Regions from separate parts of the Arthrobacter sp. Y3221160 genome, predicted to be linked through region 1. Evidence: predicted binding sites of a transcription regulator. Region 1 holds the regulator's gene; each other region holds the start of a gene.
The links. The regulator LexA, encoded in region 1, represses DNA repair genes until DNA is damaged. The targets are predictions, from matches to a motif close to TCGAACANNTGTTCGA.
Positions count from the first base shown of each region.

Region 2: the regulator LexA is predicted to act here: its motif matches at 3,456-3,471, upstream of AC5RWG_RS06265 (HNH endonuclease signature motif containing protein).
Region 3: the regulator LexA is predicted to act here: its motif matches at 3,538-3,553, upstream of AC5RWG_RS07640 (HNH endonuclease signature motif containing protein).

Region 1 is NZ_JBNHHU010000002.1:29,731-36,914, reverse strand. It holds gene hflX (GTPase HflX) at 320-1,861, shown strand; gene AC5RWG_RS13170 (ATP-dependent DNA helicase) at 1,854-3,893, shown strand; gene lexA (transcriptional repressor LexA) at 4,005-4,754, opposite strand; gene AC5RWG_RS13160 (LysM peptidoglycan-binding domain-containing protein) at 5,051-5,404, shown strand; gene AC5RWG_RS13155 (histidinol-phosphate transaminase) at 5,477-6,586, shown strand; gene hisB (imidazoleglycerol-phosphate dehydratase HisB) at 6,641-7,184, shown strand, end outside.
Region 2 is NZ_JBNHHU010000001.1:1,373,856-1,381,039, reverse strand. It holds gene AC5RWG_RS06280 (flagellar hook assembly protein FlgD) at 1-213, shown strand, start outside; gene AC5RWG_RS06275 (flagellar hook protein FlgE) at 304-1,476, shown strand; gene AC5RWG_RS06270 (RHS repeat-associated core domain-containing protein) at 2,040-2,273, shown strand; gene AC5RWG_RS06265 (HNH endonuclease signature motif containing protein) at 3,485-5,338, shown strand; gene AC5RWG_RS06260 (flagellar FlbD family protein) at 5,604-5,921, shown strand; gene AC5RWG_RS06255 (motility protein A) at 5,922-6,743, shown strand; gene AC5RWG_RS06250 (OmpA/MotB family protein) at 6,740-7,184, shown strand, end outside.
Region 3 is NZ_JBNHHU010000001.1:1,644,920-1,652,103, forward strand. It holds gene AC5RWG_RS07630 (transglycosylase domain-containing protein) at 1-482, shown strand, start outside; gene AC5RWG_RS07635 (metallophosphoesterase) at 485-1,483, shown strand; gene AC5RWG_RS07640 (HNH endonuclease signature motif containing protein) at 1,671-3,524, opposite strand; gene AC5RWG_RS07645 (hypothetical protein) at 3,666-4,322, opposite strand; gene AC5RWG_RS07650 (ABC transporter ATP-binding protein) at 4,484-6,280, shown strand; gene AC5RWG_RS07655 (ABC transporter ATP-binding protein) at 6,277-7,184, shown strand, end outside.

The DNA of each region.
Region 1 (7,184 bases):
GTCTCCGCTCGTAGCCGGACAGCGCGTGCCGATGGTTGAGGCCTTGACCTCCCCGGCCGCCGGGCAATCACCGTTCCCGAAGGCTCACTCGAGTCCCTTCTGATTCGGTGCCGCAGCCGCCGCAAGGGCTGCGGCGGTCCCCGGCACCCGCTGCTTGCCCTGCCGCCCGGCCGGGCGGCAGCCCCGCCTTTCCCGCCCGGCAGCGCCCGGGCCCATGCCAGGAGGACTTTTGGCGAATCATCCACAAACTGCATCTTCGGGCTCTGCCGGCCGCATCCCGGAGGACTACGATAAGACCACGGACATTTCGAAGGAGAGCATGACCACCAACCACCCCCAGCCGACACCGGAACCGGAAATGACGCCTGACGAAATCCAGGCGGTCATCGACCGTATCCTTGCCCGCGACACCGCGGCGCGCGGCAAACAGGGCGTCGGCGGCAGAGCCCAGGCACTCTCCGAACTTGATGCCGAGCATTCCGAATTCGACGGCGACCAGCAGGACCTCGCGGAACGCCGCGCCCTGCGGCGCGTAGCCGGCCTGTCCACCGAGCTTGAGGACGTCACCGAGGTTGAGTACCGGCAGCTGCGCCTGGAGCGCGTTGTCCTCGCCGGTCTCTGGACCGAAGGCACGGCCGACGACGCCGACAATTCCTTGCGGGAGCTGGCAGCGCTGGCGGAGACAGCCGGCTCCGAGGTGCTGGACGGTATTGTCCAGCGCCGGTTGAAGCCGGATCCGGGGACTTTCCTGGGCTCCGGCAAGGCCCAGGAACTGCGCGACATTGTGATGTCCACCGGCGCCGACACGGTCATTGTCGACGGCGAGCTGTCGCCGTCGCAGCGCCGCGGTTTGGAAGACATCGTGAAGGTCAAGGTCATTGACCGCACCGCGCTCATCCTGGATATTTTCGCGCAGCATGCCAAGAGCCGCGAAGGCAAGGCCCAGGTAGAGCTGGCCCAGCTTGAGTATCTGCTGCCCAGGCTCCGAGGCTGGGGCGAGTCCATGTCCCGGCAGGCCGGCGGCCGGGTGGGGGCGGCCGGCGGCGGCATTGGTTCCCGCGGGCCCGGTGAGACGAAGATCGAGCTGGACCGCCGGCGCATCCGTACCCGGATGGCGAAGCTGCGCCGGGAGATCACCGGCATGAAGCCCGCACGGGAAACCAAGCGCGCCAACCGCCGCCGCAATGCCGTGCCGTCGGTGGCAATCGCCGGCTACACCAATGCCGGCAAGTCATCGCTGCTCAACCGCCTGACCGATGCGGGTGTGCTGGTCGAGAACGCGCTCTTCGCCACCTTGGATCCGACCGTCCGCCGGGCGGAAACACCGGACGGTATCGGTTACACGCTCGCCGACACGGTAGGGTTCGTCCGGTCGTTGCCGACGCAGCTGGTGGAAGCCTTCCGCTCCACCCTGGAGGAGGTTGCCGACGCCGACGTCATCCTGCACGTCGTCGACGTCTCGCATCCCGACCCGGAGGGCCAGATCGCCGCCGTGCGCGAGGTGCTGACCGAAATCGAAGCACGGCATATTCCGGAAATCGTCGTCTTGAACAAGGCCGATGCCGCCGATCCGTTCGTGGTCGAGCGACTGCGCCAGCGTGAACCGCGGCACGTCGTGGTCTCGGCGCGGACCGGGCAGGGCATCGATGAGCTGCTTCGGCTCGTCAGCGAGACGATCCCGCGGCCGAGTGTGAAGCTGCAGCTGCTGGTGCCCTACGACCGCGGCGAAGTGATTAGCCGCCTGCACAACGAAGACGCCGAGATCCTCTCCATGGAGCATGGCGGGGACGGCACGCGGCTCGACGTGATGGTGCGCGAGGGCCTGGCATCGGAGCTGGAACAGTTCCTGCGGCATGACTGACCTCCAGGTTCCCGCCGGTGAGGCGCTGCGGCTGCTTGACGTCGCCGTACAGGAGATGGGCGGGCAGCACCGTGCCGGCCAGCACGAGATGGCGGCGAAAGTAGCCGAGGCCTTCGAGCGCCGGCAACACCTGCTGGTGCAGGCGGGCACAGGCACCGGCAAGTCGCTGGCCTACTTGGTGCCGCTCATGGTCCAGGCGCTGGAGGGGGAGAAGCCGGCGATCGTCTCCACCGCAACGTTGGCGCTGCAATCGCAGATCGTCAAGCGGGATCTGCCCCGGCTGTTGGAGGCCGTCGCCGACGAGCTGCCCAGGCCGCTGGACGTCGCTTTGCTCAAGGGCAGGAACAATTACCTCTGCCTGCACAAGCTCGCGGGCGGCTTTCCGGACGAGGACGCGCCGGCGGCACTGTTCAGCCTCGGCGAGGACGCGGTTCCGCATCCTGCTCCGGCCGGCGCAGCGTCGGCTTCCGGCGCCTCGGGCGCGCTGGGCAAGGAAGTCGTGCGCCTGCGCGAGTGGGCGCAGGAGACCGACACCGGGGATCGGGATGAACTGGTGCCCGGTGTCAGCGACCGGGCCTGGCGGCAGGTCTCCGTCGGGTCCATGGAGTGCCTGGGCGCCCAGAAGTGTCCCCTGGCCGCCGAGTGCTTCAGCGAACTGGCACGGGGCCGCGCGGCAGAGGCAGACATCGTGATCACGAACCACGCCATGCTGGCCATCAACGCCTTCGAGGGCGTCGCGGTACTCCCGGACTATGACGTGGTGGTCATCGACGAGGCCCATGAGCTGCAGGACCGCGTCACCAGCGCCGTCGCGGGGCAACTCTCCGCCGCCATGGTGCGTACCGCCGCCTCGACGGCGCGCAAACACACGGGGATCAGCGTGGAGCCTTTGAACTCCGCCGCCGACGCGCTGGAGGACGTCCTGCAGTCGGTGCCCACCGGCCTGCTGGCGGCCGGCCTCCGCGAGGAGCATGAGCTGGTTCTCGCGCAGGTACGGGAAGCGGCCCGCGCGGCGCTCTCCGACTCCAAGCCCGAGGGTGCGGGGGCAGCGGACGGCGGACGGCAGATGGCGCGCTCACGGCTCGCGGCCGTGCTGGAACTGGCCGAACGGCTGCTGTCCGCTCCGGACTCCCGGGAGGTCATCTGGGCGACCCGTCCCAGCACCTATGGCGAAACCGGCGACTACGCCGCCAATGACGACCAGCCGGCAACGTTGAACATAGCGCCGCTCTCGGTGGCGTCCCGGCTGCGTGAGGGCTTGTTCGACGACCATACCGTTGTGCTGACATCGGCGACGTTGTCGGTCGGGGGGACCTTCGATGCCGTCGCCGGGTCGCTCGGACTGCTCGGAGCCGGCGCGCCCGCCTATTCCAGCGTGGACGTGGGCAGCCCCTTCGATTACCCCAGGCAGGGCGTGCTCTACGTGGCGTCGCATCTGCCGAAGCCGGGCCGGGGCACCAGCCCGGAACAGCTCGATGAACTCGAGGAGCTGCTGCTGGCCTCGCGCGGCGGCGCCCTGGGCCTGTTCTCCTCGCGGCGTGCGGCAGAAGAAGCCGCGGCCGAGATGCGCGGGCGCACCGACCTGACCATCCTGTGCCAGGGCGAATCGTCGATGGGCGCGCTGGTCCGCCAATTCGCCGAAGAGCCCGACACCTGCCTGTTCGGCACCATGACGCTCTGGCAGGGCGTCGACGTTCCCGGTTCCGCGTGCCGGCTCGTGGTCATCGACCGGATTCCGTTCCCCCGGCCGGATGACCCGCTCACGACTGCCCGAACCCGGTCCGTGGCGCAGTCCGGGGGAAACGGTTTCATGACGGTCTCGGCGACCCATGCGGCCGTGCGGCTGGCCCAGGGAGCCGGCAGGCTGATCCGCGCGTCAAACGACCGTGGAGTGGTGGCCGTGTTGGACTCCCGGCTGGCGACGGCGCGCTACGGGAGTTTCCTCCGCAGCGCCCTGCCGCCCTTCTGGAGTACCAAGGACGGCGCCACGGCCCGCCAGGTCTTGGAAAGGCTGGCTACGGCCTCAGCCTGAACGGGTTGGGGGCACGCCCGTTCCGGAGCGAGCGGGGCCCTGCGCGGGGACCGCCCGTGCGGGCAGGGGATCCCGGGGTGGCTGCAGCGCGGACCGGGGAGACCGGGCGCGTCAGAGGGCCCGCATCACCGAGACAACCTTGCCCATGATGGTTGCGTGGTCGCCAAGAATCGGTTCGTACTGGGTATTCTGCGGCAACAGCCAGGTGTGGCCGTCGCGCTGCCGGAAGGTCTTGACCGTTGCTTCGTCGTCGAGCAGCGCCGCCACGATGTCGCCGTTCTCGGCCGTGTGCTGCTGGCGGACCACGACCCAGTCGCCGTCACAGATGGCCGCATCGATCATGGAATCGCCCGAGACCCTGAGCATGAACAACTCGCCGTGTCCCACCAGTTGCCGCGGCAGGGGCATGACGTCCTCGACCGCCTGGTCCGCCAGGATCGGCCCGCCCGCTGCGATCCTTCCCACCAGCGGCACCATCGCCGTGTCGGATGACGTGGTCAGCTCGGATACGGCGACGCCGCTGGAGCTGCGCAGCTGTTGCGGTTCATCGACTCCGACGATTTCCACACCCCCGTGCTCGAGTGTCAGCGGGGTCAGGATTTCCATGGCACGGGGACGCTTGGGGTCGCGCCTGATGTAGCCCATCTTCTCCAGTTGGGCCAACTGGTGCGTGACGCTGGACAGGCTTGCCAGACCGACCGTGTCACCGATCTCGCGCATGGACGGAGGGTATCCGTGGGACATGACGGAGCGCTGGATGGTTTCCAGGATCTTCTTCTGCCTCGGCGTCAGGCTGCGCCCCACTTTGACGGGCCGGCCGCGTCGCTTCGCTCCGGCAGTGGTGGTGGTCTCTTCCGACATGTCCGGCCCCGGTCTCCCCGTAGTGGTCCCTGCGCCGGCGCCGTAGCGGAACCGCACATGGACTGTTGTCTCAACTGTTTTGTCGGTGGCGGCTGATGCACTGCTCTTACTGCCGCCCGACGCTTACAACGCTAGGCGAGGCGGTAGCGAATTTCAAACATTTGTTCGACTGAGTCTCGACAATGTTCGATCACCAGTGCTAAAACTGTAGAAGACGTATTCGAAGATACGTTCGAATACCGTTGCAAGACGATCGAAACCAGCCGAAATAGATCGAATATCGGAAAGGTGGCACCATGTCCGCCCAGCTCGCACCGCAGCCCGCCGGCCTTCGTACCAGCACAGGCCTGCGGCTGACCCGCCGCGGCCGTTTGTTGCTGATCGGCCTGCCGCTGATGCTCGCCGCGGCCGCAGCCCTGACCCTGATCGGTTTCTTCACTGCTCCGGCAATGGCCGCCGCCGGGGGGCTGGGGCCGGGGCCGGCGGCGACCGTCACGGTCGGCAGCGGCCAGTCACTGTGGGACATAGCAGTGCAGTCCGCGCCGGACCGCAACCCCCACGATGTCATTTTCGAGATCGCGCAATTGAACGGCCTGCAGGGGGACATCGTCCACGCCGGGCAGCAGCTGCTGGTCCCGTCCGCGCGCTGAGGCAGCCGTAATATGAGCTGCTTCGGCCCGCCCGATTCCTGCCCCGGGCGGGCCGAAGCTTAAACTGGACCGGTGAGTGAGCAGTTAGAACGCCTGAACCGCCTGCCGTTGCGGGAAAATCTCCGGGGCCTGGAGCCCTATGGTGCGCCCCAGCTGGAGGTTCCCGTCCTCCTGAACGTCAACGAAAACACCCATGGCCTGCCCGATGCTGTCCGTCAGGCCATCGTCTCGGCCGTCAGCGAGGCTGCCGCGGGTCTGAACCGGTATCCGGATCGCGAGTTCACGAAGTTGAGGACGGCGCTGGCCCGCTACTTGGGGCACGGCCTCACCGCAGAGAACATTTGGGCCGCCAACGGATCGAACGAGGTCCTGCAGCAAATCCTCCAGGCCTTCGGCGGCCCCGGCCGCACCCTGCTGAGCTTCCCGCCCACCTATTCCATGTACCCGCTGCTGGCCAGCGGGACGGACACGGATTATGTGGCCGTTCCGCGGGGGGCAGACTTCACGTTGTCCCCGGACGCTGCCGCCGCCGCCGTGGCCGACTCCGGGGCAAACGTGGTCGTTCTTTGCTCCCCGAACAACCCGACGGGCACCGCCCTGGGTCTTGAGGTCGTGGAGGCGGCGTATGAAGCGGGGGAGGCCTCCAAGGCCATCGTGATCGTGGACGAGGCCTACGCCGAGTTCGCCCACGCCGGAACGCCGAGCGCGCTGACGCTGTTGCCGGGACGGGAGCGGCTCATCGTTTCCCGCACCATGAGCAAGGCCTTCGCGCTGGCAGGCGCCAGGGTCGGGTACCTCGCCGCCGCACCGCAGATTACCGATGCGCTGCGCCTGGTCCGCCTGCCCTACCACCTGTCCGCCGTCACGCAGGCAACGGCCCTGGCCGCCTTGGAACACGCCGATGCGCTGCTGGCCAACGTCGAAGACATCAAGGCGCAGCGGGACCGCATTGTCGACGGGCTGGCCGAGCTGGGACTCGACCCGGCGCCGTCCGACTCAAACTTCGTGTTTTTCGGCGGGTTGGAGGACCCCCGCTCGGTGTGGCAGGGACTGCTGGAAGCCGGCGTTCTGATCCGCGACGTCGGGATCCCGGGCCATCTGCGGGTAACCGCCGGCACTGAGGCCGAGACCACAGCCTTCCTCGACGGCATCAAGGCCCTCGTGGCGAGCCCCGTCTCCTAAACTAGTAAGAGCGAACCGGCTCGCGCCGGTCGACCAATTCGTCAAAGGACTCCCATGACCGTGGAAACCACCACCGGACGTACCGCACGCCTCGAACGCATTACCAGCGAGTCGTCCGTGCTGGTTGAACTGGACCTCGACGGCACCGGCCGTTCCGAGATCAGCACCACCGTGCCGTTCTACGACCACATGCTCACCGCCCTGGCGAAGCACTCGCTCGTCGACCTGACGGTGAAGGCCAGCGGGGACACGCACATCGACGCGCACCACACCGTCGAAGATGTCGCCATCACCATCGGCGACGCGCTGAAGGAAGCGCTGGGCAATAAAGCCGGGATCCGCCGTTTCGGCGAAGCCACGGTGCCCCTGGACGAGGCGCTGGCCCACGCCGTCGTGGACATCTCCGGCCGGCCCTACCTGGTGCACACGGGAGAACCGGCAGGCCAGGAGTACCACTTGATCGGCGGACATTTCACCGGATCGCTGACCCGCCACGTGTTCGAATCGATCACACTGCACGCCCAGATCTGCCTGCACATGCGCGTGCTGGGCGGCAGGGACCCCCACCACATCGTCGAGGCCCAGTTCAAGGCCTTCG
Region 2 (7,184 bases), on a different contig from region 1:
TCCCTGGTCACCGGCACCGCAACCTCAGTCTCCTACGCCGGGCCGGTCCCGCAGGTGATCGTGGACGGCCGGGAGATCCCGCTGGACCTGGTCGCCGGGATTACCGCCGCCGGCGCGCCGGGGGAGTCGGGTACTGGTGAAGCCACCAACGACGCCGGTGCCGCCGGCTTGGGTGCCAACGACGCCGGTACCACCGGGGGTGCCGCCGCCTGAGATGTTTCCCCCTAAGCCGGCTTATGCCGCCACCAAATTTTCCCAATCACTGAATTACCCGTCCGTTCCACCCTCCGAAAGGCGCTGATCATGCTCCGCTCGCTCTACTCCGGAATCTCCGGACTCCGCTCCCACCAGACCATGCTTGATGTCACCGGCAACAACATCGCCAACGTCAACACCACCGGCTTCAAGGCCTCCTCCGTCCAGTTCCAGGACACCCTGTCCCAAATGACGCAGGGCGCAGGCGGCCCGCAGGCCCAGGCCGGCGGCACCAATCCCGCACAGGTGGGCCTCGGCGTGCAGGTGGCCGGCATCTCCACCAACTTCACCCAGGGCTCCTCGCAGGCCACGGGCAAGGCCACCGACATGATGATCTCCGGCGACGGATTCTTCGTCACCACCAAGGGCGGCGAGCAGCTTTACACTCGCGCCGGCGCCTTCGAACTCGATTCCATGGGGCGCCTCGTCTCCCCGGACGGGGCCATCCTGCAGGGCTGGATGGCAGATGCCGACGGAAACATGCCCGTTGGCGGCCCCATTGGCGCAATCGATCTTTCCCCCGACGCCATTTCCAAGGCCCGTGCCACTTCCGAGGCAGTGCTCGCAGGGAACCTTCCGTCTGACGCGAAGCAAGCAGATGCCCTCGTCCGCGATGTTGAGGTCTTTAAGGCGGACGGCACCAAGGCGAGCCTCTCCCTGACGTTCACTCGGACACCAGACGGCTGGGATGTCTCCAAGACCGGCAGCGGGACTGTCGGTGCATCGCTTGCGCTCAACGGGAACGGCGTCCTGACGCCTAGCGGCCCCATGGCGGTTGACGGCATCAACGTTAATCTGACGAGTCTCAGCGGTTACGCAGGCATGACTACCGTTGGATTCGACAGTCAGAACGGTCGTGCGGCCGGAACCCTTGAATCCTTCACCATGAGCCCGGATGGCACACTCATGGGATCCTTTAGTAACGGGGACCAGGCCGTCGTCGGCCGGGTTGCACTGGCCAACTTCACCAACCCGGGAGGCCTCGAAAAGGCGGGTTCGTCGTCGTACCGTGCAACTGCCAACTCCGGCCAGGTGGAACTCGGCACTGCAGGCACCGGCGGCCTCGGCACGCTGGCAGGCGGCTCGCTGGAAATGTCCAATGTGGACCTCTCCCAGGAATTCACTAACCTGATCGTCGCGCAGCGCGGCTTCCAGGCCAACGCCCGCATCATCACCACCTCCGATGAGGTGCTGCAGGAACTGACTAACCTGAAGCGCTAAAATTTCGGAACTTTTACCCTGTCTCCTAGCAGACATGGGAAAATAGCCCCGGTCCGATACGTTCGGACTGGGGCTATCTCCTATTTGTGTGATCTGCATTACACTCGTCCCAATACCGGGGGGCAGGTTCATGTCTAGGACACGCATCCAATAGGGCGGCGGGTGGGATTCGATCGTCGTCGAGCAGGAGCTCGGCGTGCCCCGCTGGACATCCCGCCCGTCCTCTCGCCGGTGCTCACCGTGGACGGACTGTAGTGGGGGCTGCTGGGGCTCCGCTGGTGGTGGGGCCGTGGTCTCCGCGGGCACCGAGCATAGGAGCTGCGGACTCTTGTTGAAGTGCAGTCAACCCAACCGAATCGAGGCAGGGCATGCGTAAGAGGCAGCACATCGCTGTATATATGTCCATGGCGATCTTTGCGCTGTTGGCGGCGCTATACGCCGCGCTCGTTTTGGATTCGAGTCAAGCCGTTCCTAGAGCAGTTATCCTTCTGTGCGCTGTTGTATTGCTCGCGACTGCAGTTTGGGGATACGTAATGAATGTTCAACGAAGGTGACGCTCAGACATCCATCGCCGTTGCCCAAACCCCTACCTCTTCAAGCAAGCCATCCAAGACCGCGCCACCGGCTGGGTCAAGTTCGGTGCCCGCTACTACAACCCTGACACTGCACGTTTCACCCAGCAGGACACCCTCGACACTCCCCTCGAGCGGGGTCGCCGCTTCCATTGCCCTCGGATTGGGCACTCTGAGCGGGGGGATGGGGGACCGTCATTACCTTCGGAGCCAGTTGCGCGCTGAGCGTTGCTACAGGTATTTTTTGCGGAATTTAGTAACGGACAACCCAGCAGACGCCATGAGCATAGAAATGGTCTGAACTATCTTGCTTTCCTCGGAGACTTGGCTCGGATAGGTAACGCCCTTCGTTAGATTGGAGTGACAATGTTCCCGAAAAGAGGGCAGGTCTGGACTTACCGTCAAAGAGGGCGATTCCTTACTCTCATGATGGGCATACCGCTAGTCCTGATGCTGGTTGCTGGCATCTACTTCATGATTACTGAGTCGAATTGGACACTCATCCTCGTAACCATACTTGGCCTCATGTTTTTGGCTATGTTCTTATTCGACAGCGAACGCAAGCATCGTGGAGAACCTTGAATTGGGCGCCGAACGCGAACCGGCCCTGGTTTCGAACATGGCCGTCTGGGAACCCTCGCATCTGTAGTGGGAGCCGTCGGAGGGCTGGGTGTGTGTGGGCATTGGGTTACACAACTTATGAGGACTCGTGATGAAACTAAGAGTTGCCGTTATCACTCCCGCCCTCGTACTCATGCTTGCGATGTGTGGTTCTTCTGGCAACGGCCGCCTTCGTCCTGACGATGACGGCCCTGGCACTGACCGTGCCTTCGGATCTGCTGCCCCTTCCTTTAATCGCCACGATCGTCGCAGCGGTTGCGGCGGGGGTGACTGCACTCCTTCTGGAGCGCCGGTCGAGGCAGTAACGTGCGGCTCCGGGTGCGGCCGCGGCTGGAACGGGAGTGGGATGAGCGTGACCCCTACGCCGGCTGAGCGGAGATGGATCCAAGCTTCTTTTTATCGGATCAGGCCTGCGATCTAGAGGGGCACTGCCTACAGGATGGTAGAGAGATTGCAGACCATTTCCTCATCGTCACCCCTAAGATCACGTACCGCCCTTGTCGGATTCCGCCGCGCTGCCGAAAGCCGCGCCCGGTCCCGGAAACCTTCACACGTGAGCATTCCGACGGTCACAGGGGGCGACCCTCCGGTTGCGGTCCGCCTTCCCGGAGCTGCGAAATGATTACCGCCTAAGTGCAGCTGCCGGACCGTTCGCGGGCAGCTGCAGCGGCCGCCTGCACTGTTCCCGGGGTGCCGCTATTTCTTTGCCGCGAAATCAGACCTCGGTTCACCAGTTGCTTCAGTTGCGTGGCACTACTCCTACACACTGGGCCCTTTTGATGGCTATCGAATCTGTGTACGAATAAAATTGTGGTATGGCTCTTGCACCGTTGGAACGCACCGGGGAGATGGAAGCATCTCTGGACCAGGCGTGTGTCCTGCTGCAGGATGTCGGCGACCGCTTCCCCGTTGAGTTGTCGTCCCTGTCTACCCGGGACCTGGCCAACACGGTGGCGGCGGTCGAGGGTGTTTCGAAGCTCGTGGAGTTCCTGCAGGCCGTCGGCGCCCACGCGGTGGAGCGGGCGGACATCGCCGCCAACGGGGAACATGCAACGGTGTCAGGACTCGGAGCAAGCGCCGGGGCCGGCGCAGAGCCATGTGCCGCCGCGTCGGGCACCGCGGGGGCGGGGGAGTGGGCGGACCCGGCGGCGGCGATCAGCACCGGCGGCGTGGACGCAGCGGCCCCGGAGGGGTCCGGGTCCAAGCGGGTGCGGCGCCGCCGCAAGACGGAGTTCGCGAACACGGCGGAGTATCTGCGCTCCCGGCTGGGAATCGGGATTGTCGAGGCGCGGCGCCGGCTGCGGGTCGGCAAGGCGATCACCGCGCCGGTGCGGTTGAACGGGGAACCGGGTGCGCCGGCGCTGCCGGTCTTGGCCGAGGCCATGGCCGGCGGTGAGGTCAGCGGCCAGTCCGCGGCCCTGGTGGTCGATTCCCTGGACCGGGCCCGCCACGCCGGTACCCCGGAGGCGTTGCAGGCGATGGAAGCGTCGCTGGTCCGGCAGGCCGTGGACGCCGATGCGGACACCCTGGTGATGGTGGCCAGGACGTGGGAAACCGTCGTCGACCAGGACGGTGCCGAACCGTCCGAGGAGGAACTGCGGGCCCGGCAGGGCATGTTCTACCGCGGCCGGCGCCGCGGGCTGCACCAGTTCGTCATCAACACCACCGACGCCCAGTACGAAGCCCTCGCCACCGTGATGAACAGCGCCGCGAACCCACGGATCCGCCCCGACGCCATCGAAACCGCCGCCACCGACCCTGCCGCCAACAGCCCATCCGACGCGTGCCCTGCTGGTTCGGGAGATTCCCACACCGAAGGTGGCGGATCCCCGGTCGCCGGCGGCGGTAAACATGATGGTCCCGGCGCCGTAACCGCGGAGACAGCCAGGGGCGCCGGCGCCGGTGGCGGCACAAACGGCGCCGGGACAGGCCCGGAGAACGCGGCAGGCGCTGCTGAGGCTGACGACGGCGAAATCTCCGACCCGCGGGACGACGTGCCGTCGGGCCCCGAACCCGGTCTCCCTGGTGGAGGCCCCTGTGTGGATCCGGCCGTGGTGGAGGCGATGGATGACTGCACCCGGGCGCAGAAGCTGCTCGCTGGCCTGGTCGGGGCGTGCCGGATCGCGTTGAACACCGGCAGGCTTCCGGACTCGGGCGGGCACCGCACCCAGGTGATCGTCACCACCGGGTACGAGCAGCTGGCCGGACTGCTCTCTGGCGGCGGCAGCGCGGTCTTCACCGGTCCGGTCTCGGCCACCACGGTCCGCCGGATGGCCTGCGACGCCGAGATCATCCCGGCCGTCCTCGGTTCAGAAGGCGAAATCCTGGACCTGGGCCGGTCCCAACGGTTCTTCAACCGCGCCATCCGCCGGGCCCTGGTCGCCCGGGACAAGGGCTGCGCCTTCCCCGGGTGCAGCATGCCCGCGTTCTGGACCGAGGCCCATCACATCATCCCCTGGTGGGCCGGCGGCCGCACCGACGTCAACAACGGAGTATGCCTCTGCCTGCTCCACCACGACCTGATCGAGCAAGGGAACTGGGAGATCACCGTCGTCGACGGCATCCCCTGGTTCACCCCGCCGGACTACATCGACCCGCGCCGCAAACCGCTGCGCAACACCTACTGGCACACCCACATCCCACCCCAACCACTCCAAGCCACTGGATGATGAGGCAGGCCTCCCGCGATGCCCGCTGTCCAGTCTTGCTACGGGAGCTACGGGATGAATCACCACCCAGACAGCAGCTGGGGCCTTCTTTAGGGTCGCTGAGTGAATGTCTTGCTGCGGCAAGACCCGGAATCAGGACCAAGTCCAGCCACTCTCCGCGTGACGCGCGCGACAAGTGGGCTGGGCAGCTAACCGCGGGGCGCGCGCGGCCGAAGGTAGTAGGTAGCGGCTCACCGGAGCCCTCGAGAGACCTGGGACGGGGCCAATGATCGTAGTAACGCGGCTGAATGACAGCCAGTTTGCGGTCAACCCTGACCTGATTGAGCGCGTCCATTCCAACCCGGACACCACTTTGGTGATGGTTGACGGCGCCAAGTACATCGTCACCGAGACGATGAGCCAGGTCATCGAGATGATCGCCAGCTACCGCGCGTACGTGCTGCACCTGGCCCGTGAGCTGCCGCCTTCAGTCCACCAGCACGGTCACCCCCAGCTCGGCCTCGTGCCACCAGCCGCCCCGGCCCCCGGAGACAACTCCGCGGATTCCGGCAACACTGTGCCGCTGCGCCCTAGGAATACGTAAATGGATCCCGCAACACTTATTGGCCTCCTGCTGGCCTTCGGCTCGCTCTACGCCATGATCACCCTCGAGGGCGCCCACGTCTCGGCGCTCCTCATCCCGGCTCCCATGATCCTGGTCTTCGGTGCAACTATCGCCGTGGGCCTGGCCAGCACCACCCTCAGGGACGGCCTGCATGCTTTTAAAGCGTTGCCCCGGGCTTTCACCGGCAAGGTGGCGAAGCCCCAGACGGTCATTGACCGAGTCGTCGAGCTGGCCGAAAAGGCGCGCAGCGAGGGCCTGCTGGCACTGGACGCAGAGGCGACCGAGGAAAAGGACCCGTTCATGCAGCGGGCGCTGCAGAACATCGCCGACGGCACCGACGGCGAGGAACTGCGGATCCTTCTCGAAGACGAGATCAGCACGAAGGCACGCGCCGATCGCCAATCCTCCAAGTTTTTCATGGGCATGGGCGGCTACGCCCCGACCATAGGCATCATCGGCACCGTCGTATCGCTGACGCACGTGCTGGAAAACCTCTCCACCCCGGACACCCTCGGACCGATGATTGCGACGGCGTTCGTCGCCACGCTGTGGGGATTGCTCTCCGCCAACTTCATCTGGCTGCCGATCGGCGGCAAGCTGAGGCGCTTGGCCGACCTGGAAACCGAGCGCATGACCCTGCTGATGGAAGGCATGCTGGCCGTCCAAGCCGGCAGCCAGCCGCGCCTGTTGGGCGAACGCCTGCGTGCCATGGTTCCGGAGCATGAGATGGGCGCGGGGAAGCAGGGCAAGGAAGGCAAACCCGGGAAGTCCGACGACAAGCCTGCGGTCAAGGCAGCATGAAGTCGCGGCGCCCGCGCCGGCCGCTCGGCGCGGAAGAGGACGAGCACCCGGACGAGCGGTGGATGGCCTCCTACATGGACATGGTCACCGTGCTGATGTGTATGTTCATCGTGCTCTTCGCCATGTCCACGGTGGATGCGGCGAAGTTCGAGAAGCTGGCCAACTCGTTGGCCACCGGTTTTGGCGTGGAACGCACCCAAGCGGTTGATACGGCCGAAGGGGTAGTGGTCCCGTCTGAACTCATCGACGAGGAGGGCCAGGGGTTTACCAGTGGTGACGCCAAAGAGGACACCGAGGGTGAACTGAAAACCGATCTCGACGTGGCCATCAAGGAAGTCAACGACCTGCGCAACATCCAGGAGAAGATCACCAAGGGGTTGCAGGAAGAAGGCCTTGAGAAAGCGGTCCGTTTCCAGCTTGACGAACGGGGCCTGACCGTTC
Region 3 (7,184 bases), on a different contig from region 1:
CGATTGGCGTTCCCGCCGCTGTCAAGACCGGCACGACCGACAAGTCTGAGTACACCTGGACGGTGGGTTACACCAAGGGCATCTCCACTGCTTCCTGGGTGGGCAACCCTCATGCCTACAAATCGATCAACAACATCCCCATCAACGGCGTGACGCGCGACTACGTGGACGGTGCGACCATTGCCGGCGGGCAGTGGACCGATTACATGGAGAAGGTCGCCGGCCTGTACAAGACGGGCGAGTTCGGCTCCGCGCCGAGCAGCATGATGTATCCGCCCCGACCGGTCCAGACCCCGGCACCCGCCGAGTCGAACAACAACTCGAATTCCAGCAACAGCAGCGACGACGGGGATTCGGGCGGCGGCTCCGGTGACTCCGGCGGTTCCGGTGACTCCGGCGATTCCGGCGATTCCGGCAACGGAAACGGCGGAGGCAACGGCAACGGCGGGGGTAACGGAAACGGCGGAGGAGGCAACGACTAACCGTGGACACTGACTTGTTGCGGGCACGGCTCCGGACCGCAGGCACGCTGGCCCTGGGGGCCACGGCTGCGGGCGGGGCCGCGCTCGTCTACGGCTCCGTTATCGAGCGGAACCTCTTCAAGGTCCGCGAAGAAACGCTGCCCATCCTGCCCGCCGGACGAGGCCCCCTGAAGATCCTGCACCTGTCCGACATCCACATGACTCCCGGGCAGACGCTGAAGCAGAGGTGGCTGCGGCAGCTGGCGTCGCTGGAACCGGACCTGGTGGTCAACACCGGCGATAACCTCAGCCATCACCAGGCCGTGCAGCCCCTGCTGGACTCGCTGGCACCGCTCATGGACGTTCCGGGCGTGTTCGTCCCGGGCTCCAACGATTACTACTCCCCAGTGATGAAGAACCCGTTCTCCTACCTCACCGGCCCCTCCTCTCAGCCCAAGGACTACGCGGAGCGTGAACTGCCGTGGCGCGAGATGCATGCGGCTTTCGGCACCGCAGGCTGGATCGACTTGACCAACCGGCACCAGTCCGTGGTGGTGGACCGGGTTCGGCTGGACTTCACGGGGGTTGACGATCCGCACCTGCAGCGCGACCGTTATTCGGGTTTCCCCAACGGTTCGACATCCGCCGATGAGGCCGCATTCCTGCGGATCGCGGTGGCCCACGCCCCGTACCAGCGGGTGCTGGACCGGTTCACTGCCGACGACGCCGACCTGATGCTGGCCGGGCATACCCATGGTGGCCAGGTCCGCTTACCCGGCTACGGGGCCTTGACCAGCAACTGCGATCTGCCCACGTGGCGCGCCCGGGGGCTGACGTACTGGGAGCACGAGGGGCGTAGCGTCCCGTTGAACGTGTCGGCCGGGTTGGGAACGTCGCGTCTGGCTCCGGTGCGCTTCGCCTGCCGCCCGGAGGCTGTGCTGCTGACACTGACACCGGCTAATCCGGCCGGCGAAGTCCCTGCCGAAGGCCGCCCCACCGGGCCCGGCCCCGGGCTCAGCTGAGCACAGAAGCACGCTGTGCGGCTGGTCTCACACCAGCTCTGACCTTCTTCTCTGCAGCCCACTAATGCATCATTAAATGCGCCCTGCGCGCCCGCCCGCTAAGACTTCCTCAGCAGCGCCCTGCGCGCCCGCCCGCTGAGACTTCCTCAGATGTGCCCTGTGCGCCCGCCCGCGCCGAATCGCTAGGTCAGGCTAGGAGTGGTTGGGGTGGGACGTGGGTGTGCCAGTAGGAGTTGCGCAGCGGTTTGCGGCGCGGGTCGATGTAGTCCGGCGGGGTGAACCAGGGGATGCCGTCGACGACGTTGATCTCCCAGTTGCCTTGCTCGATCAGGTCGTGGTGGAGCAGGCAGAGGCACACCCCGTTGTTGACGTCGGTGCGGCCGCCGGCCCACCACGGGATGATGTGATGGGCCTCGGTCCAGAACGCGGGCATGCTGCACCCCGGGAAGGCGCAGCCCTTGTCCCGGGCGACCAGTGCCCGGCGGATGGCGCGGTTGAAGAACCGTTGCGACCGACCCAGGTCCAGGACCTCGCCCTCGGAACCTAGGACGGCCGGGATGATTTCGGCATCGCAGGCCATCCGGCGGACCGTGGTGGCCGAGACGGGGCCGGTGAAGACCGCGTTGCCGCCGCCAGAGAGCTGCCCGGCCAGCTGGTCGTATCCGGTGGTGACGATCACCTGGGTGCGGTGCCCGCCCGAGTCCGGAAGCCTGCCGGTGTTCAACGCGATCCGGCACGCCCCGACCAGTCCCGCGAGCAGCTTCTGCGCCCGGGTGCAGTCATCCATCGCCTCCACCACGGTCGGATCCACACCGGCGGAACTATCGCTGCTGGCTTCGGCCCCGGAGGACAGATCGCCCCTCGCGCCGGTTATGTAGCCGCGGTCACCCTCAGCGGCACCGGCTCCGCCCCTGCCTGCCTCCGTGGCACCGGCGCTGGGACCGGTGCCGGGAACATCGTGGTTACCGCCGCTGCTGGCCGTGCCGGCGACCGTGGTTCCGTCACTTTCGGTGTGGGACTCCCCAGAACCGGCCGGACCCGCCTTTGCGGTGTTGGCGTTGCCGGTTGCGTCTGCTTCGCCTGTGTCTGTAGGGGTGCTGCCGGTGGCGGTAGTTTCGATGGCGTCGGGGCGGATCCGTGGGTTCGCGGCGCTGTTCATCACGGTGGCGAGGGCTTCGTACTGGGCGTCGGTGGTGTTGATGACGAACTGGTGCAGCCCGCGGCGCCGGCCCCGATAGAACATGCCCTGCCGGGCCCGCAGTTCCTCCTCGGACGGTTCGGCACCGTCCTGGTCGACAGCCGTTTCCCACGTCCTGGCCACCATCACCAGGGTGTCCGCATCGGCGTCCACGGCCTGCCGGACCAGCGACGCTTCCATCGCCTGCAACGCCTCCGGGCTACCGGCGTGGCGGGCCCGGTCCAGGGAATCGACCACCAGGGCCGCGGACTGGCCGCTGACCTCACCGCCGGCCATGGCCTCGGCCAAGACCGGCAGCGCCGGCGCACCCGGTTCCCCGTTCAACCGCACCGGCGCGGTGATCGCCTTGCCGACCCGCAGCCGGCGCCGCGCCTCGACAATCCCGATTCCCAGCCGGGAGCGCAGATACTCCGCCGTGTTCGCGAACTCCGTCTTGCGGCGGCGCCGCACCCGCTTGGACCCGGACCCCTCCGGGGCCGCTGCGTCCACGCCGCCGGTGCTGATCGCCGCCGCCGGGTCCGCCCACTCCCCCGCCCCCGCGGTGCCCGACGCGGCGGCACCGGGCTCTGCGCCGGCCCCGGCGCTTGCTCCGAGTCCTGACACCGTTGCATGTTCCCCGGTGGCGGCGATGTCCGCCCGCTCCACCGCGTGGGCGCCGACCGCCTGCAGGAACTCCACGAGCTTCGAAACACCCTCGACCGCCGCCACCGTGTTGGCCAGGTCCCGGGTAGACAGGGACGACAACTCAACGGGGAAGCGGTCGGCGACATCCTGCAGCAGGACACACGCCTGGTCCAGAGATGCTTCCATCTCCCCGGTGCGTTCCAACGGTGCAAGAGCCATACCACAATTTTATTCGTACACAGATTCGATAGCCATCAAAAGGGCCCAGTGTGTAGGAGTAGTGCCCGAGGGCCGCGGTCCAAGCCGAAGCACAATGCTGGGGCGAAGCACGGCGCCAAGCCGAAGGACGGCGCCGCGATGCTACGTCGAAGCGGCCGTCTCCGCGTGCGCCTCGCGCCATTTGGACCAGCCGTACAGACTCAAAATTCCCAGCAGGACGGTGAACACGATGGCGTCAAGTGCAAAGAGGACCTGCGGGTTTGCGTTCGCTGCCAGTCTGGTCAGCCCCATCAGCGAGAGGGCGACGCCGATCCACCACGCTTCGATAACGCCGCGCGCGAGACCGAGGTACAGCAGCGGAGTCAGGAGGCTAACGACCGCCGCTTCAACAATCGCCCATGGGTCCGCCATGTGCATCAGCATCATGGGCAGCACGTCGATGCCGAAGAAAAACAGGACGAGCACGATCAGCCCGGCCGCGGCCAGCCAGTCGGTCCGCTCTACCGGGTGGACCGGAACCCCGCCGGTCGCCGGCTGCCGGCGCGACCGCCGGCCCCATCGCCACCGCCACCGCCACCATCCGTAGGCGGCCACCGCAGGCAACACCAGGACGGCCAGGCTAAATGCGCCAGCCACGCCCATCAACACCATGGACAGGACCGGTTCCGCCAGCAGCACCAGCCAGCCGGCCGGTTTCCGCAGCACCAAGAGCAGGACGCCGGCCACCCGCAGCAGCGGAAAGAGCATTGACATCCACAGGAACACCCCGAAGCCGTTCGCGACGTCCGTCAGATCCATGCCCGCCCCCGTTGGTGAATGGTTCCGCATAGCCTAGCAAGCATCGGTTTCCCATCGCCTCGGCTCGGCCCGGGCCAACAGTGACCAGCGCCTCAATGCGGTCGCTAGGATAGTTGCTGCAGTACACGAAGCCCTCCGAACCACTGCAACGAATCGACCACATGACTGAGTTATCCCTTTGGCGCTCGATCGCCCGGCTCAAACACTATGTCCGGCCCATCCTCCCCCGGCTGATCCTGGGATTCTTCAGCGCCCTCGGCGCCAGCCTGGTGGCACTGGCCATTCCCCAGGTCTTGCGCGGCCTGGTGGACACCATCCATACCGGCGGCCGCCCCTCGGAAGTCTGGGGCCCCGCCGTCGTCATTGCGGTGCTGGGCGTGGCCGAGGCCGGGCTGGTGTACCTGCGGCGCGTGTTCGCGATCGCGCCCGCCACGGACGTGGAGATGGGCATGCGCACCAGCTTCTACCGGCACGTGCAGCATCTGCCGGCCGCCTTCCATGACCGCTGGGGCTCGGGCCAGCTGCTTTCCCGCTCCATGGCCGACCTGGGACTGATCCGGCGTTGGCTGGCGTTCGGCTCCCTCATGCTGGTGGTCTCCTTCGTGACGGTGGTCGCGGGGCTGGCGCTGATGTTCGCGCTGAACCAGTTGCTGGGACTGATCTTCCTGGCCGCCGCCGTGCCCCTCGTCTGGCAGGGGTTCCGGTTCCGTACCGCATTCGGCGCTTCCTCCCGGCTGAGCCAGGACCAGGCGGGCGACCTCGCCACCACCGTGGAGGAATCGGTGCACGGGATCCGGGTGCTCAAGGCCTTCGGCCGCGGCAAGTACGCGCTGGAGAACTTCCACGGCCAGGCCGAAGAACTGCGCCAGACCGAACTGGCCAAGGCCCGCACGCTGTCCAAGTTCCTCGCCACCGTCGTGTCGCTGCCCGATCTGGTGCTGGGCGCCGCGTTGGTCATCGGCATCATGCAGGTCTCCGGCGGGCACATGACCGTCGGCGACCTGGTCGCCTTCTTTGCCACCGCCGCCGTGGTGGCCGGTCCGGTGGAAGCGATCGGTTCCCTGATGGGCATGACGCTGACGGCGAAGACCGCACTGGACCGGCACTTCGACGTGATGGATACGAAGAACACCATCATCGACCCGGACGTTCCCGCACCGGCCGGCCCCGTGCGCGGGGAACTGCGCCTGTCCAACGTAGTCTTCCGCTATCCCGACGCCGCCGCGGACGCGGCCCCGGTCCTCGACGGCGTGGACCTGCACGTGCGCGCGGGTGAAACCCTGGCGCTGGTAGGGGTCACCGGCTCGGGCAAGAGCACCCTGCTGCAGCTGATCCCGCGGCTTTATGAGGTCACCTCCGGCGCCGTGTTACTGGACGGTACGGATATCCGTCATCTCCCGCTGGCCGAGCTGCGCGCCCGCGTGTCGGTGGCCTTTGAGGACTCCACGCTGTTCTCCACCTCGGTCCGCGACAACGTGCTCCTCGGTGCCCGCCCGGGCCGCGAAGATCCCGAAATCCTCCTCTCCCGGGCGCTCGAGGTGGCGCAGGCCGGGTTCGCCTACGACCTGCCGCAGGGCGTGGACACGCGGATCGGCGAGGAAGGACTGAGCCTGTCCGGCGGGCAGCGGCAGCGGATCGCGCTGGCCAGGGCCATCGCCGCGCAGCCGGCCGTGCTGGTGCTGGACGACCCGCTCTCGGCCCTGGACGTGCGGACCGAAGAAGCGGTAACGCAGCGGCTGCGGGAAGAACTGCGCGGCACCACCACCGTGATCGTGGCCCACCGGCCCTCCACCGTGGCGCTGGCCGACCGGGTGGCGCTGCTGCAGGACGGACGGATTACTGCGGTCGGCAGCCACTCGGAGCTGCTGCGCAGCAGCACACACTACCGGTACGTGATCGCCTCGCTGGCGGCCGAGCCCACCGTCGAAGACGTCCTGGATGCAAAGGAAGCCCGATGAGTTCCATGACCGGAGTCGCCGGCGAAGACAACATCAACCTGGACCAAACCGACCGCAGAGCCGTCAGGCGGCGCTCCCTGCGACTGCTGGGCGAACTGGTGTCTCCGCACAAGCGGCTGTTCGCGCTCTCCATCGTGCTGGTGGTGGCGAGCAACGCCGCCCGAGCCGCCGGTCCGGTACTGGTGGCCTTCGGCATCAACAATGCGCTGCCGGCCTTCACCGGCGGCAACACCATGCCCCTGGTGCTGGTCGGCGCCGCCTACGCCGCCGTCGCGATTGCCGGCGGATCCCTGCTGGCGGCCTACATCTACGTCACCGCCCGGCTCAGCCAGGCCATGCTGCTGGCCCTGCGGGTCCGGGTCTTCCGGCACACCCAACGGTTGAGCCTGGAGTTTCACGAAACCTACACCTCCGGCCGGATCATCTCCCGGCAGACGTCGGACCTGGAGGCGCTGCGGGAACTGCTGGACAACGGCGTCACCCAGCTGACCTCCGGCGTGATGTTCATGCTCTTCACCGCCATCAGCATCGCCGGACTGGACTGGAAGAGCGGGCTGATCATCCTGGTCGCTGCCATACCCATCGCCTTCGTCACCCGGTGGTACCAAAAGGGCTCCGAGCTGGCCAACCGCGCCTCCCGGGTGGTGTCGGCCCGGCTGATCGTGCACTTTGTGGAAACCATGACCGGCATCCGGGCCGTCAAGGCCTTCCGCCGCGAGCACGACAACTCCGAACGCTACAACAAGCTGGCCGCCGACTACCGCGGCGCGACCCTGCGGAACATCAAGTACTTCGGCGTGCTCCAGCCGGTGCTGAACGGCGTCGGCAACCTGACCGTGGCCGTGGTGCTGTTGATCGGCGGCTTCCGGGTACTTGACGGCGATCTTGCCATCGGCACCCTGAT